2 regions of the Kitasatospora sp. NPDC114501 genome follow, and region 2 is predicted to be linked to the other one. Evidence: riboswitches for the same ligand, from Rfam matches in the RefSeq annotation. Region 2 holds a riboswitch; the other holds the start of a gene.
The links. A riboswitch is a leader RNA that binds a small molecule or an ion and turns the genes downstream of it on or off. The one in region 2 is predicted to bind glycine.
Positions count from the first base shown of each region.

Region 1: linked by a shared signal. The riboswitch ahead of gcvP (aminomethyl-transferring glycine dehydrogenase) and the one ahead of gcvT (glycine cleavage system aminomethyltransferase GcvT) in region 2 are both predicted to bind glycine.

Region 1 covers NZ_JBVKDS010000017.1:220,488-227,261, forward strand. The annotation lists gene gcvP (aminomethyl-transferring glycine dehydrogenase) at 1-2,663, opposite strand, end outside; glycine riboswitch at 2,768-2,900, opposite strand; glycine riboswitch at 2,902-3,004, opposite strand; gene ACZ7RU_RS29650 (PRC and DUF2382 domain-containing protein) at 3,229-4,413, shown strand; gene ACZ7RU_RS29655 (MFS transporter) at 4,575-6,071, shown strand; gene ACZ7RU_RS29660 (DNA polymerase IV) at 6,214-6,774, opposite strand, start outside.
Region 2 covers NZ_JBVKDS010000002.1:507,893-514,666, forward strand. The annotation lists gene ACZ7RU_RS05715 (L-serine ammonia-lyase) at 1-787, opposite strand, end outside; gene glyA (serine hydroxymethyltransferase) at 950-2,218, opposite strand; gene gcvH (glycine cleavage system protein GcvH) at 2,295-2,678, opposite strand; gene gcvT (glycine cleavage system aminomethyltransferase GcvT) at 2,779-3,900, opposite strand; glycine riboswitch at 4,131-4,231, opposite strand; gene ACZ7RU_RS05735 (enhanced serine sensitivity protein SseB C-terminal domain-containing protein) at 4,442-5,245, shown strand; gene ACZ7RU_RS05740 (enhanced serine sensitivity protein SseB C-terminal domain-containing protein) at 5,362-6,291, shown strand; gene ACZ7RU_RS05745 (ABC transporter permease) at 6,738-6,774, shown strand, end outside.

The DNA.
Region 1 (6,774 bases), on a different contig from region 2:
ATCTCGGCCCGGATGGTGATCATCGCGTCGCAGAACCGGTCGATCTCGTGCAGGTCCTCGGACTCCGTCGGCTCGATCATCAGCGTGCCGGCCACCGGGAACGACATCGTCGGCGCGTGGAAGCCGTAGTCGATCAGGCGCTTGGCGATGTCGTCCACCGTCACGCCCGTCTCCTTGGTCAGCGGGCGCAGGTCGATGATGCACTCGTGCGCGACCAGCCCGCCCGGGCCGGTGTAGAGCACCGGGAAGTGCGGCGCCAGCCGCTTGGCGATGTAGTTGGCGTTCAGCACCGCGACCTGGGTCGCGCGCTTGAGGCCCTCGCCGCCCATCAGCCGGACGTACGCCCAGGAGATCGGCAGGATGGCCGCCGAACCCCACGGCGCGGCCGAGATCGGGCCGACGCCGGTGGCCGGGCCGGCCTCCTCCTGCAGCGGGTGGTTCGGCAGGTACGGCGCCAGGTGGGCGCGCACCGCGACCGGGCCGACGCCCGGGCCGCCACCGCCGTGCGGGATGCAGAAGGTCTTGTGCAGGTTCAGGTGCGAGACGTCCGCGCCGAACTTGCCCGGCTTGGCGAGGCCGACCAGGGCGTTCAGGTTGGCGCCGTCCACGTACACCTGGCCGCCGGCCTCGTGCACCAGGGCGCAGATGTCGGTGATCTGGGTCTCGTACACGCCGTGGGTGGACGGGTAGGTGACCATCAGCACGGCGAGGTTGTCGCGGTGCTGCTCGATCTTGGCCTTCAGGTCGTCGACGTCCACGTCGCCGTCGACCAGGGTCTTCACCACGACCACGCGCATGCCGGCCATCACCGCGGAGGCCGCGTTGGTGCCGTGCGCCGAGGACGGGATCAGGCAGACGTCGCGCTGGGTGTCGCCGTTGGCGTGGTGGTAGGCGCGCACGGCCAGCAGACCGGCCAGCTCGCCCTGCGAGCCCGCGTTCGGCTGGATCGACACGGCGTCGTAGCCGGTCACCTCGACCAGCTGCTGCTCCAGCTGGCGGATCAGGGTCAGGTAGCCCTGGGCCTGGTCGATCGGCGCGAAGGGGTGCAGCTGGCCGAACTCCGGCCAGGTCACCGCCTCCATCTCGGTGGTCGCGTTGAGCTTCATGGTGCAGGAGCCCAGCGGGATCATGCCGCGGTCCAGCGCGTAGTCCCGGTCCGACAGGCGGCGCAGGTAGCGCAGCATGGCGGTCTCCGAGCGGTGGCTGTGGAAGACCGGGTGGGTCAGGTACTCGTCCTCGCGCAGCAGCGCGGCGGGCAGCGCGTCGGCCGCCTCGGCGACCTCGACGGCGGGGACGCCGAACGCGGCCCAGACACCGGCCAGGTGCTCGCGGGTGGTGGTCTCGTCGGTGGAGACGGAGATCCGGTCCTCGCCGTCCTGGTACAGGTTGATGCCGTTGGCGCGGGCGGCGGCGGCGATCTCGGCGGCACGGCCCGGGACGACGGCGGTGACGGTGTCGAAGAACTCGCCGTGCAGCAGCTCGACACCGCCGGCCCGCAGGCCCTCGGCGAGGGCGGCGGCGTAGCGGTGGGTGCGGCGGGCGATGTCGGCCAGGCCGTCCGGGCCGTGGTAGACGGCGTACATCGAGGCCATCACGGCGAGCAGCACCTGGGCGGTGCAGATGTTGCTGGTGGCCTTCTCGCGGCGGATGTGCTGCTCGCGGGTCTGCAGCGCCAGGCGGTAGGCGCGGTTGCCGTCGGCGTCGACGGAGACGCCGACCAGGCGGCCGGGCAGCGAGCGGGCGTACTCGGCGCGCACCGACAGGTAGCCGGCGTGCGGGCCGCCGAAGCCCATCGGCACGCCGAAGCGCTGCGAGGTGCCGCAGGCGATGTCGGCGCCCAGCGAGCCCGGGGACTTGAGCAGGGTCAGCGCGAGCAGGTCGGCGGCGACCGCGACGACCGCGCCCAGGCCGTGCGCCTGCTCGATCACCGGGGTGAGGTCGCGGACCACACCGGTGGCGCCGGGGTACTGGAGCAGCACGCCGAAGACGCCGCGCTCGGCGATCTCGGCCGGGATGCCCTCGGACAGGTCGGCGACGACGACCTCGACGCCGGTCGGCACCGCGCGGGTGTTGATCACCGCGACGGTCTGCGGCAGGGTCTCGGCGTCGACCAGGAAGACACCGCCCTTGACCTTGGTGACGCGGCGGGCCAGCGACATCGCCTCGGCGGCCGCGGTGCCCTCGTCCAGCAGCGAGGAGCCGGAGGTCGGCAGACCGGTCAGGTCGGAGACCACGGTCTGGAAGTTGAGCAGCGCCTCCAGCCGGCCCTGCGAGATCTCCGGCTGGTACGGGGTGTAGGCGGTGTACCAGGCCGGGTTCTCCATGACGTTGCGCAGGATCACCGGCGGGGTGAAGGTGCCGTAGTAGCCCAGGCCGATCATCGGCTGGAGCACCTGGTTGCGGCCGGCCAGCTCGCGCAGCTCGGCGAGGACCTGGGCCTCGGTCCGGCCCGCGGGCAGGTCCAGGGCGGTGATGGAACGGATCGCCTCGGGCACCGCGGTGGCCGCGAGCTCGTCCAGCGAGCCGTAGCCGACGGACGCCAGCATCTTCTCCTGCGCGGCGGCGTCGGGGCCGATGTGGCGGTTCTCGAAGGGGCTGGCCAGCTCAAGCTCGGTGAGGGTCGAGGCGCTGGTGGGGCGTCCCGCGTTCGGCTGGGCGTTCATGGTGGTCGAGGCCTCCTGGTCACGGACCGGCGGGGGTACGCACGCCGGCCGGTCGACACCACTGCGCACAGCGGACGAACCGGGGCGGGCGGACCCGACAGGCCTCCCCCTCTGTCATCGGGACCTGAGAGCTTCACCCGCACGGAGCGCTGTGGGCGCCCCGCCGGCTTGCACCGTCGGTGAGGGAGGTGATCGCCGGCTCCCATGCCGACGCTCCTGCCCTGCTTTCCAGAGTGACCTACCCCACACGGTACGGATGCCTGAGAGATTCCGGGGAGGAGTTGCTCCTTCGGCGCCCCGACCAGCGGTTTTCGTGTCGGAGACTCTCCCGAGCGGGCTCTGCGGTCGCCGCCCAGGGTACCAGCGGGAGGGCCCCCGATCACGGGTGCGTCAGGTCACTCGAGGTCTACGCGCGTCCCCCGGACGGTCCAGCGCGCCGCCCGTCCGGGCGCACCCCGGTCGCGACCGTCCGATTCATGGCTTTTGGTGTGAAGTGGCGACCGGAACGGGTGCTCCGGCCGCCTTTCTGCGGGACTTCCGCAGGCTCAGCGCACGGGAGGAAAGAGTGCAGACCGACATCGACCCACGGGACCTCATCGGTCACAAGGCCGTCGACCGCAACGGAGACAAGATCGGCACGGTCGACGAGGTCTACCTGGACGACGCCACCGGCCGGCCGGAGTGGGCCGCGGTCCGGACCGGCATCTTCGGCCGGGACGCCTTCGTCCCGCTGACCACGAGCGAGTTCTCCGGCGAGGAACTCCGGGTGCCGTACGACAAGTCGTTGGTGAAGGAGTCGCCGGACTTCGGCGTCGGCCAGCACCTGTCCCCCGCCCAGGAGCTCCAGCTCTACCGCTACTACGGGCTCGACACCCCGATGGACGGCCGTCCGAACGGCGAGAACGGCAGCCGCGCCAAGCAGCCCGACCTCGACTTCGGCACCACGGCGGCCGCCGCCACCACCACGGCCGCGGCGGCGCCGGCCAAGCCGCTCACCTTCCACACCCCCGAGCGCTCCCCCGAGCCGGCCCCGGCCAGGACCCCGGTCCCCACCGCCGCCGCGCCCGGCCCCACCGCCCCGACCCTCACCGCCGCCGCCGCCGACACCGCCAGGACCGCCCCGGAGGCCGACATGCGGACCCTCAGCACCCCGTCGACCACCACCACCCCGCACACCACCACCCCGCCCGTCGCGCCGGCCGCGGAACCGAGGCCGCAGTCGCAGCCGGCCTCCGCGCCCGCCCCGGCGGCGACCACCCCCACCACGACCACGACCACCACCGCGAGCGCCGGCTCCGCCCCCAGCGGCCCGGTCGAGATCACCTGCCGCGAGGAGCGGTTGGAGATCACCACCGAGTGGCACACCCTCGGCACCGCGAAGCTGCGCAAGTACGTGACGACCGAACAGGTCGAGCGCCGCGTCCCGGTGGTCCGCGAGCGCGTCCGGGTCGAACGGATGCCGGTCAGCGAAGCCGAACGCGCCGCGCTCACCGAGAAGGACATCGCCGAGGCCGTCGAGGAGGTCACCCTCCGTGAGGAACGCGCGGTGGTCCGCAAGCACCTCGCCCCCATCGAGCGGGTCCGCCTGATCGTCGAGCGGTACACCACCGAGGAGGTGGTCCGGGAGGAACTCCGCCGCGAGCACGTCGAGGTCCACGACACCACCGCCGGCCACGCTCCCGGCTCGCCGACCGACTCGACCCCGGCCGCGGCCTCGTCCCGCCCGGCCCCGCTACGGCCGCTCGTCTGACAGCCCCCCGCGCCAAGGGGCCCCGGACACCGTCCGGGGCCCCTTGGCGCGTACCCGACCGTTCCTCTTTGCCAAAGCTTAACCACTCGATATTTGACACTCTGAAGTATCACCCTGCATGGTTACTTCAGTTCATTCACTATGTACGAGAGGAAGCAACCGTGAGTGAGGCACCACAGCCCACCACCGCGGCCGAGAAGCAGAGCAGCTCCCGGGTCCTGCCGGCCCTCATCCTGGCGATGCTGTCGTTCAGCGTGGTGCAGACCGCGGTCGTCCCGATCCTGCCCTCGCTGGCCAGGGAACTGAACGTCTCCGCGTCCAGCATCACCTGGCTGATGACCGCCAACCTGCTCTCCGCAGCCGTGCTGACTCCTCTCCTGGGTCGCTTCGGCGACCTCCGGGGCCGCAAGCCGATGCTGCTGATCTCGCTGGCCGGCCTGGTCGCCGGTTCGGCGCTGGCGGTCAGCACCCACTCCTTCACCTGGCTGGTCGTCGCCCGCGTCCTCCAGGGCGCAGGCGGTGGCGTCCTGCCGCTGGCGATCAGCATCGTCCGTGACGAGCTGCCCAGGCAGAAGGTGACCGGCGGTGTCGCCGCCATCAGCGCCTCGATGGGCGTCGGCTCCGGCCTCGGCCTGGTCGCCACCGGCCTCCTGCTGGAGCACTGGGCCTACAAGTCGATCTTCTGGATGGGCCTGCTCTTCGGCCTGCTCGCGCTCGCCCTGGTCGCCTTCCGCGTCCCGACCGACCCGGTCACCGACAAGGAGGGCGGCGCCGACCCGCTGGGCGCGATCACCCTGGCCGGCTGGCTCTCCGCACTGCTGGTCGCGGTCAGCCAGGGCAACCACTGGGGCTGGACCTCCAACAAGACGCTCGGCCTGTTCGCCGTCGCCGCCGTGGTCGCCCTCGTCTGGGGGATTATCGAGACCAAGGTCGCGCACCCGCTGGTGGACATGAAGATGATGGCCCGTCCGGCCGTCGCCTTCACCAACATGGCCGGCCTGCTCATCGGCTTCGGCATGTACGGCTCCTTCATGGTCATCAGCAACTTCGCCCAGACCCCGGAGAAGCTGGCCCACTACGGCTTCACCGCCACCGTGCTGCACGCCGGCATCATGCTGCTGCCGTCGGCGATCGGCTCGATGGTCGCCGCCCCGGTCGGCGCCCTGCTGATCGCCCGTCGCGGCCCGCGCCTGCCGCTGGTCCTCGGTGGCGTCCTCGGCGCCGTCGCGATGGCCTACCTGGCCGTGCGCCACGGGCGCGAGGGTGACATCTACACCGCCTCGGCGATCTTCGGCCTCGGCGTCGGCCTCGCCTTCGCCGCGATGCCGGCCTACATCAACGGCGCCGTCCCGGCCGAGCAGAGCGGCATCGCCAACGGCATGAACTCCGTGCTGCGCACGGTCGGTGGCGCGATCGGCACCGCCGTCATGGCCGCCATCCTGACCGGCGACCTGATCAAGCTGCCGCCGCAGATCCCGGTCTCCCTGCCCACCCTGGACGCCTACAAGCACGCGTTCTGGACCGCGGCCGTCGTCTGCATCGTCGCCGGCGTCGTCCCGTTCCTGATCCGCGGCTCCAAGTCGGCCGCCACCCCGACCGCCGTCGGCGGCTCGGCCCAGCAGGACTCCAGCCCCACGCTGGTCAAGACCGACGCCTGACGAGGCGTCCGGCCCCCGCGCTCAGGGACAGGGCGCGGGGCCCCGGCCTCCGTACGTCGCGAGGGCATCACGAACGTACGGGGTCCGGCACGGTGATCGGCCCCACCCGGTACTCCCCCACCGGGTGGGGCCGCTTCGCGTTTCAGGCCCCCTCGGCCGACCCGCCGTCCGCGTCCGCCGCGCCGTCCTCCCCCTCCTCCTGCCGCAGCGGCAGCGCCCGGGACGGTTCGAGCGCGGGGTCGTCCACCGCGAAGGTCCGCACCCGCCCCGGCCCGCTCCACGGCGTCTCGAACCGTACGGTGACCCTCCCGACGCCGCTGCCCTGCACCCAGCCCGGCCCGAACTCCTCGTGCCGAACGTCCTGTCCGGGCATCCAGCGCCGCACCACGACGGCCTCCGGCTCCTCCTCGGCCTCCACCGCCTCGGCCACCGCCTCCGCCTGCTCCGCGGCCTCCTCCCGCAGCGCCTGGGCGAACAGGTCCTCCTGGGTGTAGTCGGAGAGCTGGGCGACGCCCACACCGAGCAGCCGGACCCCGCCGGTGATGTCCACCTGCTCGGCCAGCCGGCGCGCGGTCGCGGTGATCACCGCCTCGTCGTCGGTCGGGCCGCCGAGCGTCTCCGAGCGGGTCAGCGTCGAGAAGTCGAACCGCCGCACCTTGAGCACCACCGTGCGCCCCGAGCGCCCGGCCGCCCGCAGCCGCCG
Region 2 (6,774 bases):
CCATCGCGTTGGCCGGCCCGATGCCCTCGGCGCGCAGCGCCCGCGCCCCGGCGGCCGCCCGGCGGCGGACCTTGAGGCCGCCCGGCAGGATGCCCTCGCGGGACATGCCGGCCCGCACGCACTCCTGCATCACTGACCAGATCTCCAGCAGCCCGGTCCGGATCTCCTCCTCGCTGCGCCAGGCCTTCTCGTTCTCCAGCATCAGGCCGGAGATCGACAGCCCGGTCTCCCGGCTGAGCCGCAGCAGCTCGTCGCCGGTACGGAACGGGTACTTCAGCACGGTGTCGTCGGGCTTGACCCGGTCCGCGCCGATCGCGTCCTCGTCCACCACGAAGCCGCCGCCGACCGAGTAGTAGGTCTTCTCCAGCAGGGCCGAGCCGTCCGCCGCGTACGCCCACAGGGTCATCCCGTTGGCGTGGTACGGCAGCGAGCGGCGGCGGTGCAGGACCAGCTGGGAGTCCGGGTCGAAGTCGACGAGGCGCTCGCCGAGCAGGCTGAGCCGCTTCTCGGCGAGGATCCGCTCGACGTCCTTGTCGGCCTGGTCGACGTCGACGGTGCGGGGCGAGTTGCCCTCCAGGCCCAGCAGGACGGCCTTCGGGGTCCCGTGGCCGTGGCCGGTGGCGCCGAGCGAGCCGTACAGCTCCGCGCGCACGCCCGTCACCCGGTCCAGCAGGCCTTCGGAGCGCAGTCGGCGGGCGAACATCCGGGCGGCGCGCATCGGGCCCACGGTGTGGGAGCTCGAGGGGCCGATGCCGATGGAGAAGAGGTCGAAGACGCTGATGGCCACGGGGGACGTCCTTGTCTGGTCTCGTGGAAGGACTTGCGGGCAGGGAGGGGCCGACACGGGACGGGGCACCGCGCGCACAGTCCAGTGTGCGCGGTGCCCCGGGGTGCCTGGTACGCCGGAGGGGTGAGGCCGGTCACCCCGCCCGAACGATCACCGGAGTGATCAGAGGTTCGGGTACAGCGGGTACTTCTCGGCCAGGGCGGTGACCCGGGCCTTCAGGGCGTCGGCGACGGTCTCGTCGAAGGCGGGCTTGAGCGCCTCGGCGATGATGTCGGCGACCTCGCGGAAGTCCTCGGCCTGGAAGCCGCGGGTGGCCAGGGCCGGGGTGCCGATGCGCAGGCCCGAGGTGACCATCGGCGGGCGCGGGTCGTTCGGGATCGCGTTGCGGTTGACGGTGATGCCGACCTCGTGCAGCCGGTCCTCGGCCTGCTGGCCGTCGAGCTGGCTGTTGCGCAGGTCGACCAGGACCAGGTGGACGTCGGTGCCGCCGGAGAGCACGGACGCGCCGGCCTCGGCCACGTCGGCCTGGAGCAGGCGCTCGGCGAGGATGCGGGCACCGTCCAGGGTGCGCTGCTGGCGCTCCTTGAACTCCTCCGAGGCCGCGACCTTGAAGGCGACCGCCTTGCCGGCGATCACGTGCTCCAGCGGGCCGCCCTGCTGGCCGGGGAAGACCGCGGAGTTGATCTTCTTGGCGAACTCGGCCTTGGACAGGATGACGCCGCCGCGCGGGCCGCCCAGGGTCTTGTGGGTGGTGGTGGTGACCACGTCCGCGTAGGGCACCGGGTTCGGGTGCAGCCCGGCGGCCACCAGGCCGGCGAAGTGCGCCATGTCCACCATGAGCAGCGCGCCGACCTCGTCGGCGATCCGGCGGAACGCGGCGAAGTCGAGCTGGCGGGGGTAGGCCGACCAGCCGGCGATGATCAGCTTCGGCTGGTGCTCCTTGGCGAGGCGCTCGACCTCGGCCATGTCGACCTGGCCGGTCTTCTCGTCCACGTGGTACGCGGCCACGTTGTAGAGCTTGCCGGAGAAGTTGATCTTCATGCCGTGGGTCAGGTGACCGCCGTGGGCCAGCGACAGGCCCAGGATGGTGTCGCCCGGCTGGATCAGCGCGAACATCGCGGCGGCGTTGGCCTGCGCGCCCGAGTGCGGCTGGACGTTGGCGTGCTCGGCGCCGAACAGCTCCTTGATGCGGTCGATCGCGATCTGCTCGACCACGTCGACGTGCTCGCAGCCGCCGTAGTAGCGGCGGCCGGGGTAGCCCTCCGCGTACTTGTTGGTGAGCACCGAGCCCTGGGCCTCCATGACCGCCACCGGGGCGAAGTTCTCGGAGGCGATCATCTCCAGGGTGGTCTGCTGGCGGTGCAGCTCGGCGTCGACCGCGGCGGCGATCTCCGGGTCGAGGGCGTGCAGGGACTGGTTGAGAACCGTCATGGTGTGGTCTTCCCGGGAGGAGGAGGGAAAGGGGCCGGGGCGGGGCGGCCGCCGCGCGACCGCCCCTGGCGGGGGATCAGCCCTGGGGGTTGGTGAGCGCGTCGTACTCGTCGGCGCTGAGCAGCTCGTCGGTGGCCTCGACGCGCACCTTGAACAGCCAGCCGCCCTCGAACGGGGCGCTGTTGACCAGGGCGTTGTCGTCCAGGACGTCCTGGTTGACCTCGGTGACCTCGCCGGTCACCGGGGAGTACAGGTCGCTGACCGACTTGGTGGACTCCAGCTCGCCGCAGGTCTCGCCGGCGGTCACGGTCTCACCGACCTCGGGGAGCTGCACGTAGACGATGTCACCGAGCGCGTCGGCGGCGTGCGCGGTGATGCCGACCGTGGAGACACCCTCCGCGTCCGCGGCGGTCAGCCACTCGTGCTCCTTGGTGTACTGCAGGTGCTGGGGGTTGCTCATGGCGTCATTCTCCAGGATGGGAAGCGGGTACGACGAAGCGGGCCGCCGCGCGGACGGCCGCGACGTGCGTGTATGGGGAAAACCGGGGGCCCGGCGGGGCTCAGCGGGCGCGCTTGTAGAACGGCAGCGCCACGACCTGGACGGGCTCGTGCCGGCCGCGCACGTCCACCGCGACGGTGGTGCCGGGGGCGGCGTGGGCGGCGTCGACGTAGGCCATCGCGATCGGCCGGCCCAGGGTCGGGGACGGCGCGCCCGAGGTGATCCGGCCGATCGGCTCGCCGTCGGTGGAGACCACGGTGTACTCGGCGCGCGGCACCCGCTTGCCCTCGGAGACCAGGCCGACCAGCACCTTCGGCGGGTTGGTCTCGGCCGCGGCGGCGGCCTGCTCCAGCGCCTTGCGGCCGATGAAGGCGCCCTCGTTGGTGGTCTTGTCGAAGCGGACGACCCGGCCCAGGCCGGCGTCGAACGGGGTGAGGTCGGTGGACAGCTCGTGCCCGTACAGCGGCATGCCGGCCTCCAGGCGCAGCGTGTCGCGGCAGGACAGGCCGCACGGGACCAGGCCGTGGCCCTCGCCCGCGGCGGTCAGCGCCTGCCAGACCGGCTCGGCGTCGACCGGGTGGCAGAAGATCTCGAAGCCGTCCTCGCCGGTGTAGCCGGTACGGGCGAGCAGCACGTCGCGGCCGGCCACCTGGGCCGGGAGGATCGCGTAGTACTTCAGGCCGGGCAGGTCGGCGTCGGTGGTCTTCGCCAGGATGCCGGTGGCCTCCGGGCCCTGGACGGCGATCAGCGCGTAGGTGTCGCGGTCGTCGGTGACGACGGCGTCGAAGCCCTTGGCGCGGGCGATCAGCTCGTCGAGGACCAGCTGGGCGTTGGAGGCGTTGGCGACGACCAGGAAGGCGTCCTCGCGCAGGCGGTAGACGATCAGGTCGTCCAGGATGCCGCCGTCCTCGGCGCAGATCATGGTGTAGCGGGCGCGCAGCACGCCCAGCGCGGAGACGAAGCCGACCAGCGCGTGGTCCAGCATCTCGCCCGCCTGCGGGCCGGTGACGGTGATCTCGCCCATGTGCGAGAGGTCGAACAGACCGGCCTTGGTGCGGACCGCGAGGTGCTCCTCGCGCTCGCTGCCGTAGCGCAGCGGCATGTCCCAGCCGGCGAAGTCGGTCATGGTCGCGCCGAGGGCGCGGTGCAGCGCGTCGAGCGCGGTCAGGCGGAGGGACGACATGGCCAGGAACTCCTCGGTCGGGGCACTCAGGGGTGCGCGCGCCGGACCGGACCCGCTCGGGGGCCGACCCTGCGCGCGGGCATGCGGCGGCGTGGGTCTCCCCATCTGTCGTCGAACCTGAGAGCTTCACCGCCCACCTGCCCGCAGCTGTTTCCAGCTTGGGGGACAGCATGGCGGCTTGCACCGTGGGTGGGCGCACGACAGGGCCGGGCGCCGCTTTCCAGATGTGCCTAACCCGTGCGGTAGGGGTGCCTGAGAGATTCCGGGGAGGACTTGCTCCTTCGGCGCCGGCTGTGCCTGACGGCACTCCGGGCTCTCCCGCGCGGGTTCGAGCGGCCGGTGTGGAGTTGTTGGGGGCCCGCGGCGCATGCCGTCGGACGCGCACATCATGGCACGTCCCGGACGACGAGGGGAGGGGGGACCCGGTCACACCGCGCGGGACCCGAACACGAGTCCTGACCCCGCCCCCGCGCGCCTCTAGACTGCTGCGCGTCGGCGCAGCAGAGGGCGGCCGAACGGCAGAGGGCGGAATCGGCGGCGCATGGGGTACCCGGTGGAGCAGCAGCAGGGGTGGGGCGGACCGGAGGAGGCGCCGGCGGGCGGCTCCTGGCCGGCCAACGAGCTGGAGCAGGTGCTGACCGCGGCCCTGGGCGACCCGGGCGCGACGCCGCGGGTGATCGAGGTGCTGGCGCGCAGCCAGGTGTGGGTGCCGCTGCCGGCCGGGGGCGACCCGCAGGGGCAGTCGCTGGACCTGCCGACGATCGAGCTGGGCGGCGACCCGTACGTACCGGTGTTCTCCTCGCAGGAGGTGTTCCTCCAGCAGGCGCCCGGGATGGCCTTCGCGATCGCGCCGGTGTGGGAGTTCGCCCGCGGGCTGCCGCTGGGCGTGGGCATCGCGGTGAACCCGGAAGCGGCGGTGGGCCTGCCGGTCCCGCCGCAGGGCGTCGCCGAGCTGCGCCGCGGCCCCTGCGGGGACCGCTGGGACGGCGCCGACGACGCCCAGGCGCCGACCGGCGGGCGGGTGGCGCTGCGCGAGCCGGTGCCGGGGGAGGACCCGGAGCACTTCCTGGCCGCCTGCCGGGCCGAACTCTCGGCGCTGCCGGGGGTGCTGACCGCCCGCAGGGCACTGGCCAGCATCGAGGGCGAGCCGACCGTGATGTTCGTGGGCGTCCAGTTGGACCCGGCGGCACCGGCCGATCCCGCCGCGGTGAACGACGCGCTCGGCCGAGCGCTGGGAACCGCGCCGCTGCCCGGCGGCGTCCACCTCGTACTGCTCGACCTCGCCGACGACCCGGTGGTCGAGTGGCTGCTCACCCGGGTACTGCCCTTCTACACGCGGGCGTGAGCGGGTTCGTATCAGAGGCACGTCGCCGTGGCGGTGGCCGGTGCCGCGCCATAGGGTGCGTGCAGACGGCCGACGGGCCGGCGGGTTGAGGGAAAGAGGCGCGGCGAGGTGGGCGCATGAGTGCGGGAACGGGAGCGGGCGGTGTGCCGGGGGCCTGGGGCCAGGCACCGGCCGCCGGGCGCCCGGGAGCTGATCCCGGCGCGTTGGAGCGCGCCCTGCGCGATGTCGCGCCGGAGCGCTACGACGCGTACGAGCGGCTGCTGCACGCGCTGGCGGACGGCCAGGTCTGGATGCTGCTGTGGCACGGCACGCCGGGCAGCCCGGACGCGCAGTACGGGAACATGGAGATCAGCGGCCACGGCTACGCGCCGGCCGTCACCTCGCCCGAACAACTGACCTCCTCCGGCTGGGCGCGGGCCCACGAGGTCATCTCCGGCCGGGAGATCGCGGCCTCGCTGTACCGCACCCGCTGGGGCCTGTGGCTCAACCCGCACGCGCCCGGCGGGGGCGTCGGGGTGCCGTGGGCGGACCTGCGGCGGGTCGCCGCGGGCCTGGACCGGCTGCCGGCCGGGCCGTTGAAGCTGAGCGAGCCGCAGCTCAACGCCCAGCCGTTCTTCGCGCTGCTGGAGCGGCAGGCCGGCGAGGTGCGCGCGGTACGGGCGCTGCGCCGGGCCTGGGTGCAGCCCGCGGTGGGGGAGCCGTACCTGGCGATCGGCCTCGACCTGTACGAGAGCTCGCCGCCGGCGGTGGAGGCGGTGCGGGCGCTGATGCAGCGCGCGATCGCGGTGGCCCCGGAGGGGCTCGCGGTGTCCACGGTGGCGATGTCGGACGAGTACGACCCGGTGGCGCTGTGGATGCGCGCCAACGCCCGGCCGTTCTTCGACCGGGAGTCCGGCCGCCCGCAGACCGGCCCGTACCCGCCGGTGCCCCCGCCGCCGTACCCAGGGCAGTCGATGCCGGGCTACGCGTACGGCACCCAGCCGCCGGCGCCGGGCTGGCAGCAGCAGGCGCCGCAGCGGCCGTGGCCCGGCTACCCCGGGCGCTGATTCCCGGAACCCATTCCCCGAAGCCGACTTGATTGTCCGTCAAGTCGGCTTCGTTGCTTTCCGGACGAATTTCCGGATGTGCGGCCCGGTCATCTTGACATGGCAGTTACAGCCATGTGAAGAGGTATATGCCGAAGATCGGGGAGGTGCATGCGCGCAGATCACAGTTGGGCATCTGTCGGTTGTCAGGGCTGGCGCAAGCCAGTTCGGATGGCAGAGAGTTCTGCGCAACGCACCGCGCGTGCTGGAACCCCACAAAGGTGAGCGCGCACGCCGACAGCCCGGCCACGCGACGCCCAATCCCGCGTGGTGGCAGTGCCTGTGCACGAAGCACTGCCGTCAGCACCCGCTCCTCCTAAGCACTTCCGCACGTCCGCAGCCGCACCGCCGAAGCCGGCGACCGGCACCCGTGGGCCGGCCACCGTCGGCGAGGGGACCTACTGACCATGACCGCATCCGTGACCACCGCCGGCAACGATCCGG